One region of the Pseudacidovorax sp. DMC4 genome, then DNA from elsewhere that is predicted to be linked to it. Evidence: predicted binding sites of a transcription regulator. Region 1 holds the regulator's gene; the other holds the start of a gene.
The links. The regulator sigma-54, encoded in region 1, starts transcription at its own class of promoters, with help from an activator protein. The targets are predictions, from matches to a motif close to TGGCANGNAANCTGCTTT.
Positions count from the first base shown of each region.

Region 2: a site for sigma-54 is predicted at 2,561-2,578, ahead of glnA (type I glutamate--ammonia ligase). Genes of this name have one in related genera too.

Region 1 covers NZ_JBQUYR010000006.1:266,071-273,505, reverse strand. The annotation lists gene argS (arginine--tRNA ligase) at 59-1,759, shown strand; gene ACT54X_RS13440 (SPOR domain-containing protein) at 1,816-2,514, shown strand; gene ACT54X_RS13435 (thiol:disulfide interchange protein DsbA/DsbL) at 2,608-3,264, shown strand; gene lptA (lipopolysaccharide transport periplasmic protein LptA) at 3,437-4,108, shown strand; gene lptB (LPS export ABC transporter ATP-binding protein) at 4,105-4,881, shown strand; gene ACT54X_RS13420 (RNA polymerase factor sigma-54) at 4,964-6,556, shown strand; gene ACT54X_RS13415 (THUMP domain-containing class I SAM-dependent RNA methyltransferase) at 6,658-7,435, shown strand, end outside.
Region 2 covers NZ_JBQUYR010000002.1:408,025-415,459, forward strand. The annotation lists gene ACT54X_RS05590 (sterol desaturase family protein) at 1-725, shown strand, start outside; gene ACT54X_RS05595 (EI24 domain-containing protein) at 776-1,666, shown strand; gene ACT54X_RS05600 (competence/damage-inducible protein A) at 1,663-2,475, shown strand; gene glnA (type I glutamate--ammonia ligase) at 2,629-4,044, shown strand; gene ACT54X_RS05610 (hypothetical protein) at 4,212-4,709, shown strand; gene glnL (nitrogen regulation protein NR(II)) at 4,709-5,785, shown strand; gene ntrC (nitrogen regulation protein NR(I)) at 5,810-7,393, shown strand; gene xth (exodeoxyribonuclease III) at 7,427-7,435, opposite strand, start outside.

The DNA of each region.
Region 1 (7,435 bases):
AAAGGATCGTAAGCGTTTGCGCCCGGGGCGGCCTGGCACGCCCGCCTAAAATCCTTCGATGCTTACCGTCAAACAGGACCTTCTGGCGGCGCTGGCCCAGGTGCTCGAGCAATTCGAGCCGGGCGCCGGCAGCCGGGCGGCCTTCGAATCCCCCAAGGTCGCCGCCCATGGCGACCTGGCCTGCACCGCGGCCATGCAATTGGCCAAACCCCTCAAGAAGAACCCTCGCCAGCTCGGCGAAGAGCTGCGCAATGCGCTGCTCGACACGCCTGCGTACGCGCGCTGGGTCGATGCCATCGAGATCGCCGGCCCCGGCTTCCTCAACATCCGCCTCAAGCCGGCCGCCAAGCAGCAGGTGGTGCACGAGGTGCTCGACGCCGGTGCCGCCTTCGGCAGCCAGCCGGTGCGCCCGGACGAGAAGGTGCTGGTCGAATTCGTCTCGGCCAACCCGACCGGACCGCTGCACGTGGGCCACGGCCGGCAGGCCGCGCTGGGCGACGCCATCTGCAACCTGCTGACGACGCAGGGCCAGGCCGTCCACCGCGAGTTCTATTACAACGACGCGGGCGTTCAGATCGAGACGCTGACCAAGAGCACGCAGCTGCGCGCCAAGGGCTTCAAGCCGGGCGACGACTGCTGGCCCACCGACCCTGACAACCCCGCCAGCAAGGCCTTCTACAACGGCGACTACATCCAGGACATCGCCGACGACTTCCTGGCGAAGAAGACCGTCCGCGCCGACGACCGCGAATTCACCGCCAACGGCGACGTCAACGACACCGAGAACATCCGCCAGTTCGCCGTCGCCTACCTGCGCAACGAGCAGGACAAGGACCTGCAGGCCTTCAAGCTGCGCTTCGACCAGTACTACCTGGAGTCCAGCCTGTACACCAGCGGCCGGGTCGAGGCGACGGTGAACAAGCTGATCGAGGCCGGCAAGACCTACGAGCAGGACGGCGCCCTGTGGCTGCGCTCCACCGACTACGGCGACGACAAGGACCGGGTCATGCGCAAGAAGGATGGCACATACACCTATTTCGTGCCCGACGTCGCCTATCACATCGCCAAGTGGGAGCGCGGCTTCCACAAGGTGGTCAACATCCAGGGCACCGACCACCACGGCACCATCGCCCGGGTGCGCGCCGGCCTGCAGGCGGCGGGTGTCGGCATTCCCGAGGGCTACCCCGACTACGTGCTGCACACCATGGTGCGCGTGGTGCGCGGCGGCCAGGAGGTCAAGATCAGCAAGCGCGCCGGCAGCTACGTCACGCTGCGCGACCTGATCGAATGGACCAGCACCGACGCCGTGCGCTTCTTCCTGCTCAGCCGCAAGCCCGACACCGAATACACCTTCGACGTCGACCTGGCCGTGGCTCAGAACAACGACAACCCGGTCTTCTACGTGCAGTACGCCCATGCGCGCATCTGCTCGGTGCTGGACAGGGAAGGCGTGGACGCCGCGGCGCTCAAGGGCACCGAACTGGCGCCGCTGGCCACCGAGGCCGCCCAGCCGCTGATGCTGCTGCTGGCCAAATACCCTGAGATGCTGGCCGCCGCCGCGCGCGACTTCGCGCCGCACGACGTCACCTTCTACCTGCGCGAACTGGCCGCGGCGTACCACAGCTATTACGACGCCGAGCGCATCCTGGTGGACGACGTGCCCACCAAGCGCGCCCGCCTGGCGCTGGTCGCCGCCTGCGCGCAGGTGCTGGCCAACGGCCTGTCGGTGCTGGGCGTCAGCGCGCCGCGCAAGATGTGAGAGCCCGCACAATCCCACCCCGGCGCGCCGGTGGCGCTGCAGCAGCAAGGCAATCCATGAGATCCAGACAACAGGGCAATTTCGCCATCGGCCTCATCGTCGGGCTCGTGCTCGGCCTGGGCGTGGCGCTCGGCGTGGCGGTGTACGTCACCAAGGTGCCGATCCCGTTCATGACCAAGACCCAGCCCCGCGCCGCCGAGCAGGACGAGGCCGAGGCCCGCAAGAACCGCGACTGGGACCCCAATTCGCCGCTGTATGGCAAGCAGCCGTCCAAGCCGCCGGCCACGCCGGGTGCGCCGGCCGGCGGCAATCCGCCCGTGACCACCGCCCCGCCGGTGCCGGCCATCGCCGCCCAGCCTGGCACCCCGCCCCAGGCCGCCACGCCGCCGACGGCCGTCACGCCGGCCATGCCGCGCGCGCCGCAGGCAGCCAATCCGCCGCCCTCGGCCGATCCGCTGGGCGACCTGGCCCGCGCGCGCGCCGGCCTGCCCGCCAGCGGCGGCGATGCGGCGTCCGACCCCTTCGTGTACTTCGTGCAGGCGGGTGCCTTCCGCACCAGCGACGACGCCGAGGCCCAGCGCGCCAAGCTCTCGCTGATGGGCGTGGAGGTGCGCGTCACCGAGCGTGAGCAGGCCGGCCGTCCCGTCTTCCGGGTGCGCGCGGGTCCGTACAGCAAGAAGGACGACGCTGACCGGCTGAAGGAACGACTGGACGGCGCCGGCTTCGACGCCGCCCTGGTGCGCGTCCAGCGCTGAGTGCCTTGCCCTGTTGCCGTCGGGCGCGGCAGATCGCCGGAACTCGCTGCCGCCCGACGTGCTCTGTGTCTGCATCCCTGTTGGAGAAATCGCTTGAAACGTCGTGACTTTTCGCTGGCCGCCGCGGCCGTGACGCTGGCCCCCCTGGCCCCCCTGGCGGCCCATGCCCAGACCCCCGCCTCCGCCTTCAAGGCCGGCAAGGACTACGTGACGCTGGGCAAGCCGGCCCCGGTCGATGCGCCGGCCGGCAAGGTCGAGGTGGCCGAGTTCTTCTCGTACAACTGCCCACACTGCGCTGCCTTCGAGCCCAAGCTCGAACCCTGGATCAAGAAGCTGCAGCCCTACGTGGCCTTCCGCCGCATCCCGGTGCCCTTCGTGGGCAACGACGTCGAGACCAAGCAGAAGCTCTACTACACGCTCGAGGCCATGGGCAAGGTCGACGAGTTCCAGATGAAGATCTTCCAGGCCATCCACGTCGACCGCCAACGCATCTTCGGCGACGCCGCCGTGATCGAGTGGGCCGGCAAGCAGCCTGGCCTGGACGCCAAGAAGTTCGAGGAAACCTTCAAGTCCTTCGGCGTCGCCGGCAAGGCCAAGCGTGCCAGCCAGATGACCGAGGCCTACCAGGTGGCCGGCGTGCCCGCCTTCGGGGTGGCCGGCCGCTACTATGTGGACGGCGACTTGGCCGGTTCGCTCGACCGCGCCCTGCAGATCGTGGAGGCCCTGGCGGCCGAATCGCGCAAGGGCTGAGCCGACGCCCCGCCCCAGCGCCCCGGCCCGCTTCGGCGGGCCTTTTCATTGCGGGTGTGCCGCGCGCCCTGCCGACGGTGCGCGCTACCGGAATGCAAGCGCGGGACATTCACCGCGGCCGCCGGTTTGAGACAAAGCCGGGCCTACAATCAAGAGCAAGTTCCGTGCCTTTATGACCCATCCCTCGCACTCCACGATCTCCCTTCCCTGGCGCCGCCTCGGCCGTGCCATGGTCCTCGTGGCCGCGCTGGGCCTGGCCGCCGCGGCCCAGGCCGAGAAGGCCGACCGCAACCAGCCGATGAACATCGAGGCCGACTCGCTGCGCTATGACGACCTGAAGCAGACCAGCATCTTCACGGGTCGGGTGGTGGTCACCAAGGGCACGCTGCTCATCCGCGGCACCCGCGTCGAGGTCCGGCAGGACCCGGAGGGCTACCAGTACGGCGTGGTCACCGCCGACCCGGGCCAGCGCGGCTACTTCAAGCAGCGCCGCGATGGCGGCAACGACGAGTGGATCGAGGGCGAGGGCGAGGTCATCGAGTACGACGGCCGCGCCGACACCGTCAAGTTCATCCGTCGCGCCGTCATGCGCCGGCTGACCGGCACCACCGTCACCGACGAGACCTCCGGCCCGCTGATCACCTACAACCAGACCAACGACACCTTCACCGTCAATGGCGCCCCGCCGCCGCCGGGCGGCACCCAGCAGCCGGGCGGCCGCGTGCGGGCCATCCTGTCGCCGCGCAGCACCGAGCCCACGCAGGTGCCGGCCCCCGGCCCGCGCACCGGCGCGCCGCTGCGCCAGAGCGGCTCGCTGTCGGGCCAGAACGGGGGCAGCCGGTGAGCGTCGCGGTGCCGGCGGGCGGCAGCCGGCTGCAGGCGCGTGGCCTGCAGAAGAGCTACGGCAGCCGCAAGGTGGTCAAGAACGTCTCGCTCGACGTGCAGAAGGGCGAGGTCGTCGGCCTGCTGGGCCCCAACGGCGCCGGCAAGACCACGTCCTTCTACATGATCGTCGGCCTGGTGCGGGCCGATGCTGGCCAGATCAGCATCGACGGCGAGGCCGTGGAGCACATGCCCATCCACCGCCGGGCGCGCATGGGCCTGTCGTACCTGCCGCAGGAGGCGTCGATCTTCCGCAAGCTGACGGTGCAGGAGAACGTGCGCGCCGTACTCGAACTGCAGGAAGAAGCCGATGCCCGCGGCCGCATGGCGCCCCTCTCGCGCGATCGCATCGAGCAGCGCCTGTCCGAGCTGCTGGCCGACCTGCGCGTCGACCACCTGCGCGACTCACCCGCCCTGGCCCTGTCGGGCGGCGAGCGGCGCCGGGTGGAGATCGCCCGTGCGCTGGCCACGCAGCCGCGCTTCATCCTGCTGGACGAGCCCTTCGCCGGCATCGACCCCATCGCCGTGATCGAGATCCAGCGGATCATCAGCTTCCTCAAGGAGCGCGGCATCGGCGTGCTGATTACCGACCACAACGTGCGCGAGACGCTGGGCATCTGCGACCACGCCTTCATCATCAGCGACGGCCAGGTGCTGGCGCAGGGCACGCCCTCCGAGATCGTCGACAACGCCGAGGTGCGCCGCGTGTACCTGGGCGAACACTTCCGGATGTAGCCAGGGTGCCTGTTTCCGCGTTCCGTCCTACCGGCATCTCTCCTGTGCTGCCCATGGTTGCGCAATCCGTGGGAGGCCGGCCATGAAGCAGGGCCTGTCGCTGCGCGTCTCGCAGCATCTGGCGCTCACGCCCCAGCTGCAGCAGTCGATCCGGCTGCTGCAGCTCTCGACGCTGGAGCTGAGCCAGGAGGTCGAGCAGATGCTCGACGACAACCCCTTCCTGGAGCGTCTGACCGAGGAGGCGCCGCGCGAGGAGTTCGGCCTGGAGGCGGCCGACGCCCCGGTGCCCCGCGACGAGCGCGAGGACGGCACCGACTACGCCGCGACGGCCAGCGCCAGCAGCACGTCGAGCAGCAGCAGCGACACCGCCGTGGCAGAGGCCGACGCGCCCGCCACCGAGAGCGTCGACGCCGAGCCCGACTGGGACGGCGACGGCACCGTGGAGTTCTCGCCCGACGACAGCGAATGGGGCGGCGACGCCCCGGCGCGCAACAACAGCAGCAGCCAGGACGACGACGAGCGCGCCGACGCCACCGAGCTGGCGCGCAGCCAGGAGTCGCTGCAGGCCCACCTGCACCGCCAGGCGCTGTCGCTGCGCCTCACGCCCGAGGACTCGGCCGCGCTGCGCTTCCTGATCGAATCGCTCAACGACGACGGCTACCTGGAGGATTCGCTCCCGGCCCTGGCCTCGGCCCTGGCCGGCGACGACAACGACGAGTTCGACGAGTTGATCCACCACTTCCAGGTGGCGCTGGGCCTGCTGCAGAGCCTGGACCCGCTGGGCGTGGGCGCGCGCGACCTGGGCGAATGCCTGGCCATCCAGCTGCGCGCCGGCGCCGACGCGGACGACAGCGACGAGGAAGACCAGGTCCGCAAGGTCGCCCTGGCCATCTGCAAGCAGCCCATGGACCTTCTGGCCAAGCGCGACTTCAAGCGCCTGGCCGTGCTCACCCGCAGCAACGAGGACCTGGTGCGCCAGGCGTCGCAACTGATCGCGCGGCTGGAGCCCAAGCCCGGGCGGCGCTTCGTCGATGTGGAGCGGCACGTGATCGTGCCCGACGTCATCGTCACCCGCAGCGGGCGCGGCAGCAACATCAAGTTCCGCGTGCAGCTCAACCCCGACGTGATGCCGCGGCTGCGCGTGCACGACATCTATGCCGGCGCGCTCAAGTCGCACAAGGGCGAGGGCAGCCAGGCCCTGAGCCAGCGGTTGCAGGAGGCGCGCTGGTTCATCAAGAACATCCAGCAGCGCTTCGACACCATCCTGCGCGTGTCCAACGCCATCGTGGAGCGGCAGAAGAACTTCTTCATCCACGGCGAGCTGGCCATGCGCCCGCTGGTGCTGCGCGAGATCGCCGACGAACTGGGCCTGCACGAGTCGACCATCAGCCGGGTGACCACTGCCAAGTACATGTCCACGCCCTTCGGCACGGTGGAGCTGAAGTATTTCTTCGGCTCGGCCCTGGGCACCGAGACGGGCGGCAATGCGTCCAGCACGGCCGTGCGGGCGCTGATCAAGCAGTTCGTGGGCTCGGAGAACGTCAAGAAGCCGCTGTCGGACAGCCAGATCTCGGACATGCTCAAGGAGCAGGGCATCGAATGCGCCCGCCGCACGGTGGCCAAGTACCGTGAGGCGCTGCGCATCGCGCCGGCCAACCTGCGCAAGGCGCTTTAAAGAGCCGCCGCGTTCCTGGCCCGTGCGCGGGCCGGGGCTTCCGATCGGCGTGCCGGCGAATCGCGGTGGCCGGCCACCTCATTTTTTCGGACGACGAAGCCGTGAACGAACTGATCCTTTTCCTGCCCTGCGCCGCCGGCGTGGAAGACCTCCTGGCCGCCGAGGTGCATGCCATCACCGGCCGCAGCGGCGACGACCTGCGGGTGCTGCGCGGCGGTGTGCGGGTGATGGGCGCCTGGCGCGACGTGCAGGCGCTCAACCTCAAGAGCCGGCTGGCGCAGCGGGTGCTGGTGCAGCTGGCGCACCGGCCCTATCGCAGCGAGGCCGACCTGTACGAAGCCGCCTCGGGCATCGCCTGGGAGATGTGGTTCCAGCCGCGCCAGACCTTCAAGGTCGAGCTCACGGCGCAGGGCAGCCCGCTCCAGAGCCTCAACTTCGCCACGCTCAAGATCAAGGACGCCATCGCCGACCGCTTCCGCGCCCGCGCCGGCGGCGTGCGGCCCAGCGTGGAGACGCGCTTTCCCGACGTGCGCGTCTTCGCCCACCTGACGGCCGAAGAGGTCACGCTCTACATCGACACCAGCGGCGAGCCGCTGTTCAAGCGCGGCTGGCGCGTGGACAAGGGCGACGCTCCGCTCAAGGAGACCCTGGCTGCGGCCATGCTGGCCGCCAGCGGCTGGTGGGATCCGGAGACCGGTGCCGTCTCCGACCAGCCGCTGTACGACCCCTGCTGCGGCAGCGGCACCATTCCCATCGAGGCCGCGCTCCTGGCCGCCGGCGTGCCGGCCGGTGCCTCGCGGCGCTTCGGCTTCGAGGCGCTGCTGCTGCACCGCGCCGAACTCTGGCGCGCGATGCGCGAGGAGGCGCTGGCTCCCGCCG
Region 2 (7,435 bases), on a different contig from region 1:
TCCACCGGCTGGGCCTGTTTCGGGTGGGGATCTTCTTCGTGCTGCAGCCGCTGTTCGACATGGCGCTCGGCCACGTGCGTGCCGCTGGCTGGGGCACGATGCAGCTCGACGCGCTATGGCCCGGTGTGACCGATCGGCCATGGGTCACCTTCCTGCTGTACCTGGTCGTGCTGGATTTCGTCGAGTACCTGATCCACCGCGGGCAGCACACCATCGACTGGTGGTGGCGGCTGCATGCGCTGCATCATTCGCAGCGGCAGATGACGATGTGGAGCGACGCCCGCAATCACCTGCTGGACGACATCATCCACAGCACCATCGTCGTCGTGGTCGCCCAGCTCATCGGTGTGCCGCCTGGACAGTTCGTCGTCCTGGTGGCGCTGACCCAACTCAGCCAGAGCCTGCAACATGCCAATCTTCGGCTGCACTTCGGTCGAGTGGGCGAGCGGTTGTGGGTCAGCCCGCGCTTCCATCGGCTGCATCATGCGATCGGCGTGGGCCATGAGGAGGTGGGCCGCCCCGGCGTGCTGGGGGGCTGCAATTTCGGCGTGCTCCTGCCATGGTGGGACATGCTGCTGCGCACCGCCAACTTCGATCTGCGGTATCTGCCCACGGGCGTCCGCGACCAGGTGGAGCCCGATGCCCAGGGCCGCCTGCGCGACTACGGCAGGGGCTTCTGGTCGCAGCAGTGGCTCGGCTTGCGACGGCTTGTGGGACGTGCCTGACGCACCCGGCTCCATCGAGGGCGCACGGGCAGCGGTTATGCTGCGCGCCGATGCGTCTTCTCGCTGATTCCTGCTGGCGCGCGGCCGCCTACTGCCTGCATCCGCGTGTCATCCTGCTGTCGCTCGTGCCGCTGGCGCTGATGGTGGCGGTCTCGGTGGGCCTGTCCTACTTCTACTGGGAGCCTGCGGTCGGCTGGATGCGCGGCGCGCTGGATGCCTGGCCCCTGCTGGCCGGCTTCTGGAACTGGCTCCAACGTCTTTTCGTCGGCGATGTCCGCAACCTGCTGGCGCCCCTGATCGTGCTGCTGGCCGCAACCCCGGTGCTGGCGATTGTGTCGCTGGTCGTCGTGGCGGCCTTCATGGCGCCCGCACTGACGCGTCTCGTGGCCGAACGGCGCTTTCCGACCCTGGAAAAGAAGCACGGTGCAGGCATGGTTGCCAGCGTGGTGCGCTCGGTGGCGCTGACGGTGGCAGCTGTGGTGGCCCTGCTCGTGTCGATGCCGCTGTGGCTGGTGCCGCCGCTGGTGCTCGTGCTGCCACCGCTGATCTGGGGTTGGCTCACCTGCCGCGTGATGAGTTTCGACGCCCTGGCCGAGCATGCCAGTGCAGACGAGCGGCGCATCATCGTGCGCCGCCATCGACTGCGCCTGCTCACCATCGGCATCCTGTGCGGCTATCTCGGCGCGGCGCCGAGCATCGTCTGGGCCTCCGGCTTGGTGTTCGCGGCGGCCTTCTTCATCCTGATTCCCGTGGCGATGTGGATCTACACGCTGGTGTTCGCCTTCTCCGCCCTTTGGTTCGCCCATTACGCGCTGGAGGCGCTGTCGCAGCTGCGGCGGGAGGCGGCGGGCGCTGGGCCATCCACACTGCTTCCGTCCGCGGGATCGCCGCCTGACGTCGCCCCGCCGGCCCTGCCTTCCTCCGATCCCCCCGCACCATGAGTTCCACTGAACGCCCCGCCTTCGGCCTGATCATCGTCGGCGACGAGATCCTCTCGGGCAAGCGCACCGACAAACACATGGCCCGCGTCATCGAATTGCTCGGTGCGCGGGGGCTGTCGCTGTCGTGGGCCGAATACGTTGGCGACGATCCCGCGCGCATCACGGCGGCCCTGCGACGGGCGTTCGCCGGGTCCGACATCGTCTTCTCAACCGGCGGCATCGGGGCCACACCCGACGACCACACCCGCCAGTGCGCAGCCGCGGCGCTCGGCGTGCCCCTCGCGCTCCACCCCGAGGCCGCCGAATTGATTCGCGAGCGTATGCAGGACACCGCACGCGAGCAGGGGGTGCCCTACGAGCCCGACCGCGCCGACAACGTGCATCGCCTAAATATGGGCGTGTTTCCGCAGGGGGCCTCAATCATCCCCAACCCGTACAACAAGATCCCCGGCTTCAGCGTCCGCGATGTGCATTTCGTGCCGGGCTTCCCTGTCATGGCGTGGCCCATGGTCGAGTGGGTGCTGGACCAACGCTACGCGCCCCTGCACCGTGAGGTGGCGATCGCCGAGCGTTCGCTGATCGTTTTCGGTGCGATGGAAGCCAGCCTCACGCCCCTCATGGAGGCGGTCGAGCGCGAGTTCTCGGGCATCAAGGTATTCAGCCTGCCCAGTGTGGATCACCCGAAGTACGGCCGCCACATCGAACTCGGCGTCAAGGGCGAGACGCGCCAACTTGAACCGGCATATGCACGCCTGAAACAAGGTGTGTCCGACTTTGGTGCATCAATAGGCGCAGAATTGGTGCGCTGAGTTGTGATGCATCATATCGGTGCATACGCTACTACCGCCAGCGTCAAACGCTGCCGTACGTGCCGCGTAGGACAACGAATGAAAATGGCATAGAACCTGCGTTCGTCCTGCTCGCAAATTTCGTCAACCCTTCCAATCCCCCAGGAGAACCTGATGGCAAAGACCGTCGCCGACGTCATGAAACTCGTCAAGGAAAACGAGGTCAAGTTCGTCGACTTCCGATTCACCGACACCCGCGGCAAGGAGCAGCACGTCACCGTGCCGGTTTCGGCCTTTGATGAAGACAAGTTCACCGCGGGTCATGCCTTCGATGGTTCCTCGATCGCCGGCTGGAAGGGCATCGAAGCCTCCGACATGCAGCTGATGCCCGACCCGAGCACGGCCAACATCGACCCCTTCTACGAAGAGACGACGCTGTTCCTGCAGTGCGACGTCCTCGAGCCCGCCGACGGCAAGCCCTACGACCGCGACCCCCGCTCGGTCGCCAAGAAGGCCGAGGCCTATCTGAAGTCCACCGGCCTGGGCGACACCGCCTACTTCGGTCCCGAGCCGGAGTTCTTCATCTTCGACAGCGTGCGCTGGAGCAATGAGGCCGGCCGCGTGTTCAGCGAGATCGACGAATACGAAGCCCCCTGGAACAGCGGCGCGAAGATGGAAGGCGGCAACCGCGGCCACCGTCCCACCACCAAGGGCGGCTACTTCCCCGTTCCGCCGGTCGACAGCACCCAGGACATGCGCGCCGAGATGGTGCTGGTGCTGGAAAGCCTGGGCATCCCGGTCGAAGTGTTCCACCACGAAGTGGCTGGCGCTGGCCAGAACGAGATCGGCACCAAGTTCTCGACACTCGTCGAGCGCGCCGACTGGACGCAGGTCCTGAAGTACGTGGTCTGGAACGTGGCGAACAGCTACGGCAAGACCGCCACCTTCATGCCCAAGCCGTACGCCGGTGACAACGGCTCCGGCATGCACGTGCACCAGTCCATCTGGAAGGACGGCAAAAACCTGTTCGCCGGCGACGGCTATGCCGGCCTGTCGGACACCGCCCTGTACTACATCGGCGGCATCATCAAGCACGCCCGTGCACTGAACGCCATCACCAACCCCGGCACCAACAGCTACAAGCGGCTGGTCCCTGGCTTCGAAGCGCCGGTGAAGCTGGCCTACTCGGCCAAGAACCGCTCGGCCTCGATCCGCATCCCCTTCGTCGCCAACCCGAAGGGTCGCCGCATCGAAGCGCGCTTCCCCGATCCCTCGGCCAACCCGTACCTGTGCTTCTCGGCCCTGCTGATGGCTGGTCTGGACGGCATCGAGAACAAGATCCACCCGGGCGAAGCCGCCACCAAGGATCTGTACCATCTGCCGCCCGAAGAAGACGCGCTGGTGCCGACCGTCTGCCACAGCCTGGACCAAGCCCTCGAGTACCTCGACAAGGACCGTGCCTTCCTGACCAAGGGCGGCGTGTTCACCGACTCCATGATCGACGCCTACATCGACCTGAAGATGGGCGAAGTCACGCGCTTCCGCATGGCTCCGCACCCGGTCGAGTTCGACATGTACTACTCGCTGTGATGGCCACGGGCGCTTCGGCGCCCGGCGGTATCGCGCACAAGGACGGCCCCCGGGCCGTCCTTTTTCTTTGGTGCGGGAACCGGCCTGCCGGCCTGTCTTCCAATTGCAAGACAATGTTGCGTGGCATCGCCCATGGCGCGCCAAGCTCTTTCTCTCCGGTCGCGATGATGAAACCCTACCTGCCTCTTCTTGTGTTGCTCGGCCTCGGCGGCTCTCTTGGCGTGCAGGCGCAGGAGCGCATCTGGCGCTGCGGCAACGAATACACCAACAACGCCGCCGATGCGCAACGCCGTGGCTGCAAGGTCGTCGAAGGCGGCAATGTGACCGTCGTGCAAGGGACGCGGCCCGCCGGCGCGTCCACCCCTTCGTCCACCGCCTCCCCGCGGCCCGCCGGCAGCGGCCCTCGCGTCGATTCGCCGGAGCAGCGGGCGCGCGACAGCGACGCCCGTCGCGTGCTTGAAGGCGAACTGCGCCGGCTGGAGGCGCGCCAGTCCGAACTGATGAAGGACTACAACAACGGCGAGCCGGAGAAGCAGGGCAGCGAGGCGCGAAACTACCAGAAGTACCTGGACCGCGTGGCCGAGATGAAGGCCGAGATTGCGCGCAACGAGGCCGACTTGGCCAGTCTGCGCCGTGAACTGGACCGCCTGCCGGCGTCGCGCTGATGGCCTTCGGTACGGTTGCGCGCGCCAGCAAGCGCTTCCAGGCCTTCGATCTGCTTGCCACCCTGGTGGTGGTGATCCGCCACGACGGCACCATCGTCTTCGCCAATTCGGCCCTGGAGGATGCGCTGGGCACATCGCGTCGCACGCTCGAAGGCGCAGCCCTGGGCAACTTCTTCGTCGATGCCGGGACCTTGCGCACGGCCATCGATGGCGCCCGCACCAACGACTTCGCCACGTTGCGCTACGAAGCACAGCTGCGCCGTGGTACGCAGGAGCCGCTGCCCGTGCAGGTCACGCTGGCCCAGACGGACCGCAAGGCCGAACTGCTGCTGGAGATGTCGCCGCAGGAGCAGCAGGTGCGGCAGGATCGCGAGGTGCGGCTGCTCGACCAGGCCCAGGCCAACAAGGAGCTGATCCGCAACCTCGCGCACGAGATCAAGAACCCGCTGGGCGGCATCCGCGGCGCGGCGCAACTGCTGCAGATGGAGATCGAGTCGCGCGACCTGATCGAGTACACGCAGGTCATCATCCATGAAGCCGACCGCCTGCAATCGCTGGTGGATCGCCTCCTGGCCCCGCACCGCAGGCCTCATGTGGTGGGCGACGTCAATATCCACGAGGTCTGCGAGCGCGTGCGCTCGGTGCTGCTGGCGGAGTTTCCGCATGACCTGGAGGTCGAGCGCGACTTCGATCCGTCCATTCCCGAGTTCCGCGGGGATCGCGAACAGCTGATCCAGGCCACGCTCAACATCGCGCACAACGCGGCGCAGGCGCTGGCCGAGCGCCGTGCGGCCGGCGATGCACGCATCACCTTCCGCACGCGCATCGCCCGCCAGGTCATCCTCAACAAGCAGTGGTGGCGACTGGCACTGGAATTGCATGTCATCGACAACGGCCCGGGCGTCCCGGACTCGATCAAGGACCGCATCTTCTATCCGCTCGTCTCGGGCCGTGAAGGCGGAACCGGATTGGGCCTGACGCTGGCGCAGACCTTCGTGCAACAGCACCATGGGGTCATCGAATGCGACAGCGTGCCCGGCCGTACCGACTTCACGATATTGATACCGCTGCCGTAGCAGGAAAGGACAACAAGGAGCTGCATGAAGCCGATCTGGATAGTGGACGACGACCAATCGATACGCTTCGTGCTTGAAAAGGCGCTGTTGCGAGAGGACCTGCCGACGCGCAGCTTCACCAATACCCGCGAAGTCCTCGCCGCGCTCGAAGCCGCCAACGACGACGAGATGCAGGGACCGCAGGTGCTGGTCAGCGACATCCGCATGCCGGGTGGTTCGGGCCTGGACCTGCTGGACAAGATCAAGCAGAAGCATCCCGGCCTGCCGGTCATCATCATGACGGCCTTCTCCGACCTGGACAGCGCCGTGTCGGCCTTCCAGGGGGGCGCCTTCGAGTACCTGCCCAAGCCCTTCGACCTGCCGCGTGCGGTCGAGCTCATCCGCCGCGCGGTGGACGAGAGCCAGCGCGAGGAGGTGGCCGAGGAGCGCATGCAGGCCACGCCCGAGATGCTCGGCCAGGCGCCTGCGATGCAGGACGTGTTCCGCGCCATCGGCCGCCTGTCGCAGAGCAATGTGACGGTGCTGATCACCGGCGAATCGGGCTCGGGCAAGGAACTGGTGGCGCGCGCGCTGCACAAGCATTCGCCTCGGTCCAACGGGCCCTTCGTGGCCATCAATACGGCGGCGATCCCCAAGGACCTGCTGGAGAGCGAGCTCTTCGGCCATGAGCGCGGCGCCTTCACGGGCGCACAGACCATGCGCCGCGGCCGCTTCGAGCAGGCCGACGGCGGCACGCTGTTCCTCGACGAAATCGGCGACATGCCCTTCGACCTGCAGACCCGCCTGCTGCGCGTGCTGTCGGACGGGCACTTCTACCGGGTCGGCGGGCACAACGCGGTCAAGGCCAATGTGCGCGTGATCGCGGCCACCCACCAGGACCTCGAGCAGCGGGTGAAGCAGGGTGTGTTCCGCGAGGACTTGTTCCACCGCCTCAACGTCATCCGCCTGCGGCTGCCGGCCTTGCGCGAGCGCAAGGAGGACGTGCCTTCGCTCACGCGCCACTTCCTGCAGCAAAGTGCCAAGCAACTGGGCGTGGAGCCCAAGCGCATCTCCGATGCGGCCCTGTCGCAGCTGTCGGCCTTCAACTTCCCGGGCAACGTGCGGCAGCTGGAAAACATCTGCCACTGGCTCACGGTGATGGCGCCAGCCCAGTTGATCGAGCCGAAGGACCTGCCGCCCGAGGTGCTGTCGAACGCGGCGTCGGAGGCGGGCCTCGGCACAGGCGCGCCGCTCCAGGCGGGCGTGCCGTCCGTCACGACGCCGGTGGAGACGGCCGCCTTCGAGCCTGCCGCTGGCGCTGCCGCGGCAATGCCGGTGTCCATGCCAATGGTCGCAGCGGCTCCAGCGGCGACGCCCATGGCGACGGTGGCCGCGGCTGCGACGGCCAGTTGGGAGCAGGGGCTCGACGCGGAAGCGCAGGCGATGCTGGCGGCCGGTCAGCCGGACGTCTGGGATGCCCTCTCGCGGCGCTTCGAATCGCATCTCATCCTGACCGCACTGTCCTTCACGCGTGGCCGCCGCATCGAGGCGGCGCAGAAGCTCGGCATCGGCCGCAACACCATCACGCGAAAGATCGCCGAACTCGGACTGGATCAGGACGACGCCTGATCGCGTCCGGCACTGCCGGCCCGCGGTACAAGCTCAGCCGCC